DNA from 4 places in the Actinacidiphila sp. bgisy145 genome. Region 4 is predicted to be linked to each of the others. Evidence: riboswitches for the same ligand, from Rfam matches in the RefSeq annotation. Region 4 holds a riboswitch; each other region holds the start of a gene.

Region 1 (3,253 bases), on a different contig from region 4:
CTCAGCTCGCCGACCGGCCTGCCCAGCACCACCACCTGGCTGCGCTGCTCGCCGCCCGGCTTGAGCAGCACCGGGTTCATCAGCGCCGACGGCTCCACCCCGGCCGCCTGCGCCTGCATCGCCTGCGCCCGGCCGATCTCGGCGCCCTCCCGGGTCACGTACGAGTTGAGCGACATGTTCTGGCCCTTGAACGGCGCCACCCGCAGGCCCTGCCGGGTCAGCCACCGGCAGATCCCCGCGGTCACCACGCTCTTGCCGGTGTCCGAACCGGTCCCGGCGACCATCAGCCCCTTCACCGCGCACCCCTCGTGCCGGTCCGGCCGCGGGCCGCCGACAGCAGCACCGACGCGCCCAGCGCGAGCGCGCCGACCCGGCGGGACAGCCGCACCGCGCGCCCGATGTCGGCCGGCCGCGGCGGCCGGAACCCCGCGCCCAGCACCGGCCGGTGCTCGACCCGCCCCCCGTACGCCAGGGTGCCGCCCAGCCGCACCCGCAGCGCCCCCGCGAACGCGGCCTCGACCGGCCCGGCGTTGGGCGAGGGGTGCCGCGGCCCGTCCCGGCGCGCGGTGGCCAGCGCGCTGCGCGGATACGGCCCGGCCAGCGCGGCGAGCAGGGCGGTCAGCCGCGCGCCGGGGTAGCCGGCCGCGTCGTCCAGCCGGGCGGCCGCCCACCCGAAGCGCAGGTGCCGCGGGGAGCGGTGGCCGACCATCGCGTCCAGCGTGTTGGCGGCACGGAAGCCGACCAGCCCGGGCACCCCCGCGAGCCCGCCCCACACCAGGGCGCCGACCACCGCGTCCGAGGTGTTCTCCGCGACCGACTCCACCACCGCCCGCGCCAGCGCGTCGGCGTCCAGCGCGGCCGGGTCCCGCCCGCACAGGTGCGGCAGCCGGTCCCGGGCGGCGGCCAGGTCGCCGGCCTGAAGCGCCGCGCCGATCGTGCGGGCCTCCCGGGCGAGCGAAGTGCCGCCCAGCACCGACCAGGTGGCCGCCGCGGCCAGCGCCGCGCCCAGCAGCGGGCGGCGCCGGGCCGCCCGCTCGGCGACGGCGGCCGCGGCCACCGCGCCGCCCACGCACAGCGCCGCGTACGCGCTGCCGGCGCCCCGGTCGTCGCGCCACATCCGCTGCTCCAGGGCGCCGGCGGCCCGCCCGAACCCGGCCACCGGGTGGCCGCGGCGCGGGTCGCCGATCAGGAGGTCGCCGAGGAAGCCGAGTGCGGCGCCGTACGCGTAGGCACGGTGGCGGCCGCTCATGCCGCGGATATCCGGGTACCGGCGGCCGCAAGGGCGGCTGCCGCCTGCGTGCAGGGCATGGCGAAGTCCTCACTCAGGGTCCGCGCCCTGGCTCGACGTGACCGGCGGTGAGAGTCTCCTGGCTCCCGGATCAACGCACTCCCGGGCCTTCCCGCCGGCGTGCGCCGGCCGTGGCCTCCAGCTTCGGGAGTGCACTCCCCGGTGACAGTGGCGGGACCGCGTCGGATTCGCACCGACTTCCTCTCCTGCCGCCGCATTGCTCCCGGCAGTTCACCACGCCCGGAGAAACCCCGTCAACCGGGCCTGCCTGCGGCTTTGCGGCCCCGCGCCGACGGGTGGGCGTGCGGCCGGCTCAGAGGGAGGCGTGCTCGGGAAGCAGCTCCTGGATGCCGATGCGGTGGTAGAACTCCGCGCGGATGCGGTCGCTGACCGCGGACACGACCTCGCTGCCGTCGCGGCTGGGGTCGATGTGGGTGCGGAACGGCCGCTCGCCCTGCGGCAGTCCGACCACCCGGACGATCTCGTCCGCGACCTCGTCCACGGTCCGCCCCGCGGGGAAGAGGTCGGTGAGCGCCTGCGCCATGGAGTCGCGCACCGCGCCGTACGCCTCGTCGTACGCGGTGTCCCGTACGGTGTCGGCCGGCCGGGCCGCGTGGGCGAAGTGGTTGGTGCCCGACGGGTAGGCGCCCGGCACCACGATGACGGTGTCGATGCCGAACCGGACCAGCTCGGCGGCGTAGCTCTCGGCCAGTGCGTCCATGCCCGCCTTCGCCGCGAAGTACGGGGCGAGGAACGGCGGGTGGCCGCCGCGGGTGGAGGACGACCCCACCCACACCAGCAGCCCCTCGCCCTGGCGGCGCAGGTGCGGCAGCGCGGCGCGGTTGACGCGCTGGGTGGACAGGACGTTGGCGTCGTAGAGCGCGGCGAGCTGTTCGGGGGTGAACGCCTCGGTCGGGCCCAGCGCCATGTGGCCGGCGTTGTGGACGACCACGTCCAGCCGGCCCTGCTCGGCGGTGACCTGCTCGATCGCCGCGTCGACGGACGCCTGGTCCTGCACGTCCATCTCGATGCCGCGCACGTCCACGCCCTCCGCCTCTGCGTACGCGGCGAGTTCGGCCACGCGGGGGGCGTTGCGGTCGGCGGTGGCGCGCATGCCCGCGTAGACGGTGTGCCCGGCCCCGGCCAGGAAGCGGGCGGCGAGGTTGCCGATGCCGCTGGAGGCGCCGGTGACGACGATGACCTTCGGACCGGTGCGGTGTGTCGTGGCTGGTGTCATGGCTGTTCCTGCCTCCTAGATGATTCCGCCGTTGGCGCGGACGGTCTGGCCGTTGACCCAGTGGCCGGCGGGGCCGGCCAGGAAGGCGGCCACCTCGGCGATGTCCTCGGGGGTGCCCAGGCGCTCCAGCGGGGGCTGGGCCGCGAGGCGGTCGACGGTCTCCTGGTCCTTGCCGGCCATGAACAGGGGTGTGGCGGTGGGCCCGGGGGCGATCGCGTTGACGGTGATGTCCCGGCCGCGCAGCTCGCGGGCGAGGATCAGGGTCAGCGCCTCGACGGCGCCCTTGCTGGCGGTGTAGGCCCCGTAGCCGGGGAACTGGAGCCCCACGACGGAGGTCGAGAGGTTCACGATGGCCCCGCCCGCGCGCAGTCGGCGGGCGGCCTGCTGGTCGACCACGAAGCTGCCGCGGATGTTGGTGCGGTGCACCGCGTCCAGCTCCGCGAGGTCCAGGTCGACGATCGGCTTCAGCCGCATCACGCCGGCGGTGTGCACGACGGCGTCCAGCCCGCCGAAGGCGGCCTCCACGGTGTCGAAGGCGGCGGCCATGGCGTGCTCGTCGGCGACGTCGCCGCCGACGGTGACGGCCCGGCCCCCGGCGCCCGTGATCTCCGCGGCGAGCGCCTCGGCGGCGGCCTTGTTGCCGGCGTAGTGAATGCCCAGGGCGTACCCGTCGCGGGCGAGCCGCCGGACGACGGCCCGGCCGATGCCACCGGACCCACCGGTGACCA
Region 2 (3,253 bases), on a different contig from region 4:
CAGCTCCGCCAGGGCCGCTCTCGTCTCATCGCCGTGCACGGCGCCACCCTGCCGCGGCAGGGCGGGATGGCGCGCCGAGGCGCCCCCTCACGCCTCCACCGGGCCGACCCGGGGCGCCCGCGCGGCGCGGCCGGTCGGCGAGGCGCTCAGCACCCGCTCCGAAAGCGGCCCGAAGACCAGCGCGATCGCCGACCACAGCAGCAGCTGCGCGGCCACCGAGTACAAGCGGAACCGGAACAGCACGTCCGCAGGGAAGCCCGGGTAGACGATCCGCCCCGCCGGGTCGGTCAGCGGCTGAGGTGTCTCCGTGGCGTGGTTGCCGTACTGCTCGCGGTTGGCGGCCAGGTGTCCGAGCGCGGGCAGCAGGCCGATCACCACGCTGATGGCGACCACGAAGGCCGCACCGGCCAGCAGCGTGGCGTTCCACGTGCCGAACCGCCCCTGGAGCTTCCGCCCCAGCCACACCGCCAGCGCGAGCAGCGTGATCGAGCAGACCACCATGACCAGATAGAGCCCGGTGCGGGCCTTGATGGTGTCCTCGTGCCCGATCGCGGGCGGGTTCGCCGGGTACTTCACGAACGGCACCAGGTAGAAGCCGAGGAAGCCGCCGCCGGCCACCAGCAGCGCCAGCGTGCGCGGCCGGACGCCGCCGACCCGCCCCAGGCACACCGTGTAGACCACCGCGAAGAGGGCGCCCATGGCGGCACCGAAGAGGATCAGGCCCACGCCCATGCCGACATCGGCCTGGACGGTGCGGCTGAACAGGTCGGGGCCGTCCGGCGAGACCGGCAGGCCCGCGGCCTTGTCCAGGGCGTTCTGCGCCGCGTCCCGGCCGCTCTCGTAGCTGATCGCCCGGTTGATCTGCGGTTCGGCGAAGATCCGCGCGAAGACGAACGCGAGCAGCCCGCCGATCGCGCCGGCGAGCACGCCGCGCAGTACGAGTCGTTTCTCCATGTCGAGTTGTCCGCCTGCCTGTTGTCGTCAGTGGCAGGGGAAGCCGAGGAAGTGCCGCGCGTCGTGCACGAACTCGTGGATGTGCATGTCCCGGCCGAAGACGGACACCGCGCCCTGGTCGACGCCGATGAAGTAGTAGGCGGCCAGCGCCAGGAGCGCGCTGCCGACCAGCCAGAGCACCGCCTTGGAGACGGGCAGGACGACCGGCGTGGCCTCGGTCGACGAAGGGGTGGACACAGAACTCACGGGTGGGGCCTCCTTCGGGGATACAGCGTCCCTCGGTTCGAGTGGGGCGGCGTGACGGCGGAGTATCTGACTCCCGGACGCCCCCAGAGGCGACCGGTACACAGTGGCGCGACCGTGCCGGAGTTCCACCGGCTTCCTCACACCATCACGAACGACCAGCGTACGGGCGGGCGAACCGGCACGTCAACGCATGTCACCTGCTTCCCGCCACACCGCGCGGGGGCCGCCGCGCCGCCGGAGGCGGCATCAACTCCCCGACCAGCGCCGCCACTTGATCCACCTCGATGAGGAAGCCGTCATGCCCGTACGGCGAGTGGATCGTCCGCGTCCGGTCCGCGCCCGGGATGCCCGCCGCCAACTCCTCCTGCTGCGCGGTCGGGTAGAGCCGGTCGGAGTCGACCCCGGCCACCAGCGCGGGCGCCGTGACCCGCCGCAGCGCCGCCGCGGTGCCGCCCCGCCCGCGCCCCACGTCATGGGCGTTCATCGCCTCGGTGAGCACCACATAGCTGCCCGCGTCGAACCGGCGCACCAGCTTGTCCGCGTGGTGGTCGAGATACGACTCCACCGCGTACCGGCCGCCGTGCCAGGGCAGTTCACCGCGCTGCGGGTCCCGGCCGAAGCGCGCCCGCAGTTCCGGCTCACTGCGGTACGTCAGGTGCGCCAGCCGGCGGGCCTGGCCGAGACCGGCGTGCGGGCCGCCGCCCGGCCCGGCGCCGTGGTAGTCGCCGCCGCGCCAGGCCGGGTCGGCCCGGATCGCCCGCAACTGCACCGACGCCCAGCCGATCTGCTCGGCACTGGCCGCCGCCGGGCAGGCGAGCAGCAGCAGCGCGCCGACCCGCTCCGGGCGGCCGGCCGCCCACTCCAGCGCCCGCATGCCGCCCATCGACCCGCCGACCACCAGCGCCCACCGGTCGATGCCCAGCGCGTCCGCCAGGCCCGCCTCGGCCGCGACCTGGTCGCGCTGGGTCAGGAACGGGAAGGCGCCGCCCCACGGCCGCCCGTCCGGCCGGGCGGTGGCCGGGCCGGTGCTGCCCTGGCAGCCGCCCAGCACGTTGGGCGCCACCACGAAGAAGCGGTCGGTGTCCAGCGCCCGGCCCGGCCCGACCAGCGCGTCCCACCAGCCGGCCGTGGGATGGCCGGGCCCGGCAGGACCGGCGACGTGGCTGTCCCCGGTCAGCGCGTGCAGCACCAGGACCGCGTTCGACCCGTCGGGCGCGATGCGGCCCCACGTCTCGTACGCCAGCCGCACCTCCGGCAGTTCGCCGCCCGCCTCCAGCCGGAGCGGCCCCGGAGCGCGGTGCCAGCGCCGCCGCCCGGGCGGGTCCCCCGGCCGCCACGCCCCGGAGGCGGGCGGCGGGAGGACCCCGCCGGCGGGTTCCGGGGCGGCGCCGGCGGGCGATCCGGCGCCGGGGACCGGCGGCGTGCCGGGCACGGTCAGGACGCGCCCTTGGCCGCTCGGAACCCTGCTTCCAGGTCCGCCTTGAGGTCCGCGACGTTCTCGATGCCGACCGACAGCCGCACCAGGCCGGGCGTCGCACCGGTCTGCGCGAGCTGCGCCTCGTCGAGCTGGCTGTGCGTGGTGGAGGCCGGGTGGATGATCAGGCTGCGCACGTCGCCGATGTTCGCCAGGTGGCTGAAGAGCCGCACCGCGTCCACGAACCGCCGGCCGGCCTGTGCGCCGTCGCGCAGTTCGAAGGCGAGCACCGCGCCCGCACCGCGCGGCAGGTAGCGCTGCCCGGCCTCGTACCAGGGGCTGGAGGGCAGGCCCGGGTAGTGCACCGCCGCGACCTCGTCGCGGGCCTGGAGCCACTCCGCGAGCTCCTGCGCGTTCGAGGAGTGCCGCTCCAGCCGCAGGGACAGCGTCTCGACGCCCTGGAGCAGCAGGAACGCCGAGTGCGGCGACAGCGCCGGGCCGAGGTCGCGCAGCAGCTGCACCCGCAGCTTGACCGCATAGGCGCCGGGGCCGAGCGCCGGCCAGTACTGGAGGCCGTGGTAGCTCGGGTCGGGCGCGGAGAAGTCCGGGAAGCGGTCGGCGTGCGCCCCGAAGTCGAAG
Region 3 (3,253 bases), on a different contig from region 4:
TCGACGCGGTCGGGGGTGCGGGGGCGGCCGCAGGCGCGGGAGCAGCCGGACCAGTGGACGGGGAGGGGGCGGGGGGTGGTGCCCCCGGGTTCCCCGCTCCCGGGTTGTGTGCCCTCGGGCTGTGTGTCCCCGGGTTCCCCGCTCCCGGGGGTGGGGCGGGAGGGCTCGGCGTCCCCGGGTGCCGGGTGGACGAGGGCCGCCGCGTCCGCGCGGACGTCGGCGAGCGACTTCGCGCAGCCGGGCCGCCCGGCACACGCGCTCACGCCCACCCACGGGGAGCCCGGGTCCGTCACCAGTCCGGCCGCCGCGAGCGCGGCCAGCTCCGCCCGGGCCCGGTCGGCGGGCACCCCGGGGACGACGGCGCCGCGCCACGGGGTGAGCCGCAGCTGCGCGGCCGGGGTGCGGGCGGCGAGCGCGCACAGGGCGCGCCACTGGTCGGGGGTGAGGCGGCCGAGGGGGGCGAGGACGGAGAGGGCGAGGGGGCCGCCGGGGGCGGCCGGGTGCGGGATGGGACCGATTGCGGGGGGCACTGTGGGTGCTGTGTGTGCGGCTTCCCCCCGGGTGCCGGCGGGGGAGGCGGTGTGTGCGGCTTCCCCCCGGGTGCCGGCGGGGGAGGCGGCGGGCGGGGCCGCGGTGGTGGCGGGCGGTGCGGTGAGACGGCCGGCGAGGTCCGCGGTGAGGGCCGCGCCGCGGTCGGGCAGGTCGGCCACCCGCCACGCGGTGGGCTCGCCGCCGCCGTCGGGCGTGGCCGCGGCGAGGAAGCCCTCCGCGGCGAGCAGCGCGGCCCGGGGCGCGTCGGCGGCGGGAAGGCGGAGGGCCGTGTTGCGGCCGATCCGCAGCAGCGCCGTCCCGTCCGGCGCCGCGCGCAGCGTCACGTCGGGTCCCAGGGCCGCGACGTCGCCGCGCCCGTCGTCCAGCGCGAAGAGGAACCGCCCGGACAGCGCCGCGGCCGCCGCGCTCCCGCACAGCAGCCCGTCCAGCTCCCGCAGCCAGCCCCCGACGTCCAGGTGCCCCTGCCCGTCCAGGCCCGACAGCGGCGACGCCACGACGTTCCGTACCCGCTCGTGCGCCGCCGACGGCAGCAGCCCGGCCGCGCCCAGCAGTTGGGCCAGCTCCGCCCCGCAGCCCGCGGCCAGGCCGCGCAGTTGGACGTTGCCGCGCGAAGTGAGATGGACATCACCGTCGCCGAACCGCCGGGCCGCCTCGCCCAGCCGTTCGGCCTGCGCCGCGCCGAGCGCACCGCCCGGGACGCGGACCCTGGCCAGCGCGCCGTCGTCGGCGGTGTGCAGCCGAAGGGCCCCCGGGCAGGCGTCCGCCCGGCCGCGCGGGGCCCGGGCGCCTTCCCCTACCGCCGCGTTGACGTCCGCCGGGCATGCGTCGGCGGCCGGCCGCGGCGGCTGGACGGGCTGGTCGGGGGCGGTGGACATGGCGGCGAGCATACCGACCGTGCCACAAATCGGGTCATCTGCCGAATGCCTACGGCGCTTACTATGCTCCCCGTGCGGACCTTCCGGTTCGCCATTGCCGCAGACGGCGACAGGGGAGGAAGCCCGGTGCGAATCCGGCGCGGTCCCGCCACTGTGAACTTGGCCACCGGTGCCTCCGGCGGTCGAGCGAGCCAGGAACTCCCGCCGTCCGACACCACCCGGGGCGCGGACACCCCGAGGAAGGGTTTTCGTTGTGACCGGATCATCCGAGTTGCCCCGTTCCGCCGACTCCAGCACCACCGCCCCGGTGCGGGGTGCCGAGGAACTGCCCCCGGCCGAAGCGCCTTCGCCCGCCGGTGAGCAGGGGCTCGGCGGGCCGCATCCCGAACGGGTGCTGCTGCTGAGCACGTCGGACACGGACCTGCTCAGCGCTCGGGCGGCCGGGGGACCGGTGGCGTACCGGTTCGCGAACCCGACGCGGGTGGACGTGGCGCTGCTGCCGGAGCTGCTGGAGGGCGTCGGCCTGGTCGTCGTACGCCTGCTGGGCGGACTGCGGGCGTGGCAGGAGGGGCTGGACGCGCTGCTGGCGACGACCCTGCCGGTGGTGGTGCTGAGCGGCGAACAGGCGCCGGACGCCCAGCTGATGGCGGCGTCCACGGTGCCGGTGGGCCTCGCGGCCGAGGCGCATGCGTACCTGGCGCACGGCGGCCCGGCCAACCTGGAGCAGCTCGCCCGCTTCCTGTCCGACACGGTGCTGCTCACCGGCCACGGCTTCGAACCGCCCGCGCCCGCGCCCTCCTGGGGCCCGCTGGAGCGTACGGCCGCCGCGGCGCCCGCGGACGCCCCCGCCGTCGCCGTGCTCTACTACCGCGCCCACCACATGAGTGGGAACACCGCGTTCGTCGGCGCCCTGTGCGACGCGATCGAGGCGGCCGGGGCCCGGGCGCTGCCGTACTTCGTCGCCTCCCTGCGCACCCCCGAGCCCGGACTCGTCGCCGAACTGTCCGCCGCCGACGCGATCGTCACCACCGTGCTCGCCGCCGGCGGCACCCGCCCCGCCGACGCGTCCGCGGGCGGCGACGACGACGCGTGGGACGCGGGCGCGCTCACCGGCCTGGACGTCCCCGTGCTCCAGGCGCTGTGCCTGACCGGCTCGCGCGCCGCGTGGCTGGCCAACGACGAGGGCGTCTCCCCGCTCGACGCGGCCACCCAGATCGCGGTGCCCGAGTTCGACGGGCGGCTGATCACCGTCCCGTTCTCGTTCAAGGAGGTCGACGCCGACGGCCTGCCCGCCTACGTCGCCGACCCCGAGCGCGCCGCCCGCGTGGCCGGCATCGCCGTACGGCACGCCCGGCTGCGGCACATACCCGCCGCCGACAAGCGCCTGGCCCTGGTGCTGTCCGCCTACCCCACCAAGCACTCCCGCATCGGCAACGCGGTCGGCCTCGACACCCCCGCCAGCGCGATGGCCCTGCTGCGCCGCCTGCGCGAGGAGGGCTACGACTTCGGGCCCGACCCCGTCCCCGGCCTCGACGCGCCGTCCGACGGCGGTCCTTCCGACGTCACCCCTTCCGACGGCTCCCCCCTCCACCCCGGCGACGCCCTCATCCGCGCCCTCATCGACGCCGGCGGCCACGACCAGGACTGGCTCACCGAGGAGCAGTTGGCCCGCAACCCCGTCCGGGTCCCCGCCGCCGACTACCGCCGCTGGTACGCCACCTTGCCGCGGGAACTGCGCGACGCGGTCGAGGAGCACTGGGGCCCGCCGCCCGGCGAGCTGTTCGTGGACCGCAGCCGCAACCCCGAGGGCGACATCGTGCTCGCCG
Region 4 (3,253 bases):
GCGGGGCGGTCGGCCGCGCGCAGCGGCAGCGTCTCGCGCAGCGCCGGCTCGTCGACCTGGATCACCGCCGTCCCGGCCGCCTCCAGGTCGGCCACCTCGTCGCGCAGTGCGAGGGCGACCTGCCGGGCGGTGTCGCCGGGCGGCTGGTCGTCGCGGACGAAGGACCAGGCGAGCATGGTGACCGGGCCGGTGAGCATGCCCTTGACCGGGCGTGAGGTCAGCGACTGCGCGTAGGAGGTCCAGCGCACGGTCATCGGCCCGGGCCGGGAGATGTCCCCGGCCAGGATCGGCGGGCGCACGTACCGGGTGCCGTAGGACTGGACCCAGCCGTGCCGCGTGGCGAGGTAGCCGGTGAGCTGCTCGGCGAAGTACTGGACCATGTCGTTGCGCTCGGGCTCGCCGTGCACCAGCACGTCCAGGCCCGTCCGCTCCTGGAAGGAGATCACCTCGCCGATCTCGGCCCTGATCCGCTCCTCGTAGCCGGCCGGGTCGATCCGCCCGGCGCGCAGGTCGGCGCGGGCGGTGCGCAGCTCGGCGGTCTGCGGGAAGGAGCCGATGGTGGTGGTGGGCAGCAGCGGCAGCCCGAGGCGGGCCCGCTGGGCGGCGGCCCGCTCCGGGTACGGCTGGGCGCGGTGGGCGTCGGCGTCGGTGACCGCCGCGACCCGGGCGCGTACGGCGGGGTCGCGGGTGATCGGGGAGGCCGCGCGGGAGGCGAGGGCGGCGCGGCAGGCGGCGAGTTCGCCCGCGATGCTGCCGGTGCCCTCGGCCAGGCCCCTGGCGAGCGTGGCGACCTCGGCGGCCTTCTGCCGCGCGAAGGCCAGCCAGCGCCGCACCTGCGGGTCGATGTCCCGTTCGGGCGCGGTGTCCAGCGGCACGTGCAGCAGCGAGCAGGAGGCGGCGACGTCGACGCGGTCGGCGAGGCCGAGGAGGGTGCCGAGCGTGGACAGCGACCGTTGGAGGTCGTTGATCCAGATGTTGCGGCCGTCGACGACACCGGCGACCAGGCGCTTGCCGGGCAGCCCGCCGACGGCGGCGAGGTGGTCGAGGTTGGCGGCGGCCGGGCCGGTGAAGTCCAGTGCCAGGCCCTCGACGGGGGCCGCGGCCAGCACCGGCAGTGCCTCGCCGAGCCGGTCGAAGTAGGACGCGACGAGCAGCTTCGGCCGGTCGGCGGCGCCGCCCAGCGCGCGGTAGGCGCGGTCGGCCGCGGCCAGTTCGGCCGGCGTGCGGTCCTGTACGAGGGCGGGCTCGTCGAGCTGCGCCCACGCCGCGCCGGCGGCCCGCAGGTCGGCGAGCACCTCCGCGTACACCGGCAGCAGCCGGTCCAGCAGGGACAGCGGCTCGAACCCGGCCGGCGCGCCGGGCGCGGCCTTGGCGAGCAGCAGGTAGGTCACGGGGCCGACGAGCACCGGCCGCGCGTCGTACCCGAGCGCGAGGGCCTCGCGCAGCTCGCCGACCTGCTGGGAGGAGTCCGCGCGGAAGACGGTGTCCGGACCCAACTCGGGCACCAGGTAGTGGTAGTTGGTGTCGAACCACTTCGTCATCTCCAGCGGCGCCGTGTCCTGGGTGCCGCGGGCCATCGCGAAGTAGCCGTCGAGCCGGTCGGCGGCGACGGCCGCGCGGTGCCGCTCGGGCACGGCGCCGACCATGACGCTGGTGTCGAGCACGTGGTCGTAGTACGAGAAGTCGCCGGTGGGCAGTTCGTGGAGGCCGGCCCCGGCGAGCTGCCGCCAGTTGGCGCGGCGCAGGCCGGCGGCGGTCTGCCGGAGGGCGTCGGCGCCGACTTGGCCCTTCCAGTAGCCCTCGACGGCCTTCTTCAGTTCCCGGTGCTGTCCCTGGCGGGGGTAGCCGTACACGGTGGCCCGTGCTGCCGCGGCTGCGGACTTCGCTGACACGGAACTCTCCTTCGCGAGATGTCTCCCTGGCATCCCGGCGACGGGACGAGGGTGCGAAGGCGGCACACCGGACCGGTACGGACCCGGCGCACCGACGACGGCGCGCGCTCGTCCACCTGCCTGCCCATGTACGCCGACCCGCCCACGAGGTCACCGGGACTTCCGCACGCGAGTGGTCGCGTACGGGCAACGGGCAGGTCTTCGGACTCGCGGGCACGCCTGCCGGGGGCAGACACCTACTGGCCGTCGCTTCCCAGGTCCGAGGCGGACCCAGTGCGTCTGACGGCGGTCGTTCCCACTCACCGCTGCGGGGCAGTCCCGGATTCCCACCGGGTTCCCTCTTGCGACGCGCCTGCCTGGCGGGCAGGGGCGAACCAGCTGCACCCGCCAGCATAGATCGCGCGGGCGCCGCCGGGCCGCCCCTTTTCCCGTCCCGGCGGCCCCGGCCGGGGTGTTCCACCCGGCCGGGGGAGCATCAGGCGGGGAGCGTCAGGCCGGTACCGGTTCCGCCTGCGCGGCTTCCTCCTCCTGCGGCGAGGTGGGCACCGTCAGCGCGATCAGGGCGCCGAGCAGGGCCGCGCCCGCGCAGATCCCGAAGAGCAGCCGGTAGGCGTGCAGGGAGGGTATGGCCTGGCCGCCCAGCACGATCACCTGCGAGGCGAACAGGGTGCCGCCGACCGCGCTGGCCAGCGAGCTGCCGACGGAGCGGAAGAGCGAGTTGAGGCCGTTGGCGGCCGCGAGGGCCGAGCGCGGCGCGGCGAGGTTGATCAGCGCGGGCATGGCCGCGTACGCGATGCCGGTGCCGGCCCCGGCGATGCTGGTGCCGAGGATGATCTCCCACAGGTGGCCGGTGAGCGCGATCCGCACCACGAAGCCGGCCGCCACGATGGTCGCGCCGATGGCCAGGGTGATCTTCGGCCCGACCGCGTTGGTGATCGCCGCCGAGGCCGGCGACAGGATGAGCATCGCCACGCCGCTGGGCAGCAGGCACAGGCCGCCCACCACCACGGACGAGCCGAAGCCGTAGCCGGTCACGCGCGGCGCCTCCACGTAGGAGGCGGTGCCGATGAGCGTGGCGAACAGCGCGAAGCCGACGCAGACGGACGCGACGTTCGTCAGCAGCAGCGCGGGCGCGGCGTTGACCCGGACGTCGACCAGCGGCGAGGCCGCGCGGCGCTCCCAGACCACGAACCCGGCCAGCAGCACCGCCGCGGCGACCAGCAGGCCGATCGTGGTCGGCGACGACCAGCCCCAACTGGACGCCTGGCTCAGCGGCAGCAGCAGGCAGACCAGGCCGCCGGCGAGCACCACGGTGCCCGGCAGGTCGAGCCGGCCGGTGGAGCGCCCGGGCGGCTCGCTGA

The links. A riboswitch is a leader RNA that binds a small molecule or an ion and turns the genes downstream of it on or off. The one in region 4 is predicted to bind cobalamin.
Region 1: it holds a riboswitch for cobalamin, as region 4 does, so the genes downstream of both, AC3ERT_RS23140 (cobalamin biosynthesis protein) here and metE (5-methyltetrahydropteroyltriglutamate--homocysteine S-methyltransferase) in region 4, are expected to answer to the same signal.
Region 2: it holds a riboswitch for cobalamin, as region 4 does, so the genes downstream of both, AC3ERT_RS30660 (CbtB domain-containing protein) here and metE (5-methyltetrahydropteroyltriglutamate--homocysteine S-methyltransferase) in region 4, are expected to answer to the same signal.
Region 3: it holds a riboswitch for cobalamin, as region 4 does, so the genes downstream of both, cobN (cobaltochelatase subunit CobN) here and metE (5-methyltetrahydropteroyltriglutamate--homocysteine S-methyltransferase) in region 4, are expected to answer to the same signal.

What each region holds. Positions count from the first base shown of each region.
Region 1 is NZ_JBYIRL010000026.1:49,308-52,560, reverse strand. It holds gene AC3ERT_RS23145 (cobyric acid synthase) at 1-284, opposite strand, end outside; gene AC3ERT_RS23140 (cobalamin biosynthesis protein) at 293-1,249, opposite strand; cobalamin riboswitch at 1,361-1,492, opposite strand; gene AC3ERT_RS23135 (SDR family oxidoreductase) at 1,602-2,525, opposite strand; gene AC3ERT_RS23130 (SDR family oxidoreductase) at 2,541-3,253, opposite strand, start outside.
Region 2 is NZ_JBYIRL010000044.1:42,298-45,550, forward strand. It holds gene AC3ERT_RS30650 ((2Fe-2S)-binding protein) at 1-39, opposite strand, end outside; gene AC3ERT_RS30655 (CbtA family protein) at 88-954, opposite strand; gene AC3ERT_RS30660 (CbtB domain-containing protein) at 982-1,200, opposite strand; cobalamin riboswitch at 1,240-1,395, opposite strand; gene metX (homoserine O-acetyltransferase MetX) at 1,394-2,632, opposite strand; gene AC3ERT_RS30670 (bifunctional o-acetylhomoserine/o-acetylserine sulfhydrylase) at 2,635-3,253, opposite strand, start outside.
Region 3 is NZ_JBYIRL010000002.1:66,249-69,501, reverse strand. It holds gene AC3ERT_RS02050 (hypothetical protein) at 1-1,427, opposite strand, end outside; cobalamin riboswitch at 1,512-1,634, shown strand; gene cobN (cobaltochelatase subunit CobN) at 1,819-3,253, shown strand, end outside.
Region 4 is NZ_JBYIRL010000015.1:152,648-155,900, forward strand. It holds gene metE (5-methyltetrahydropteroyltriglutamate--homocysteine S-methyltransferase) at 1-1,892, opposite strand, end outside; cobalamin riboswitch at 2,068-2,286, opposite strand; gene AC3ERT_RS16195 (MFS transporter) at 2,382-3,253, opposite strand, start outside.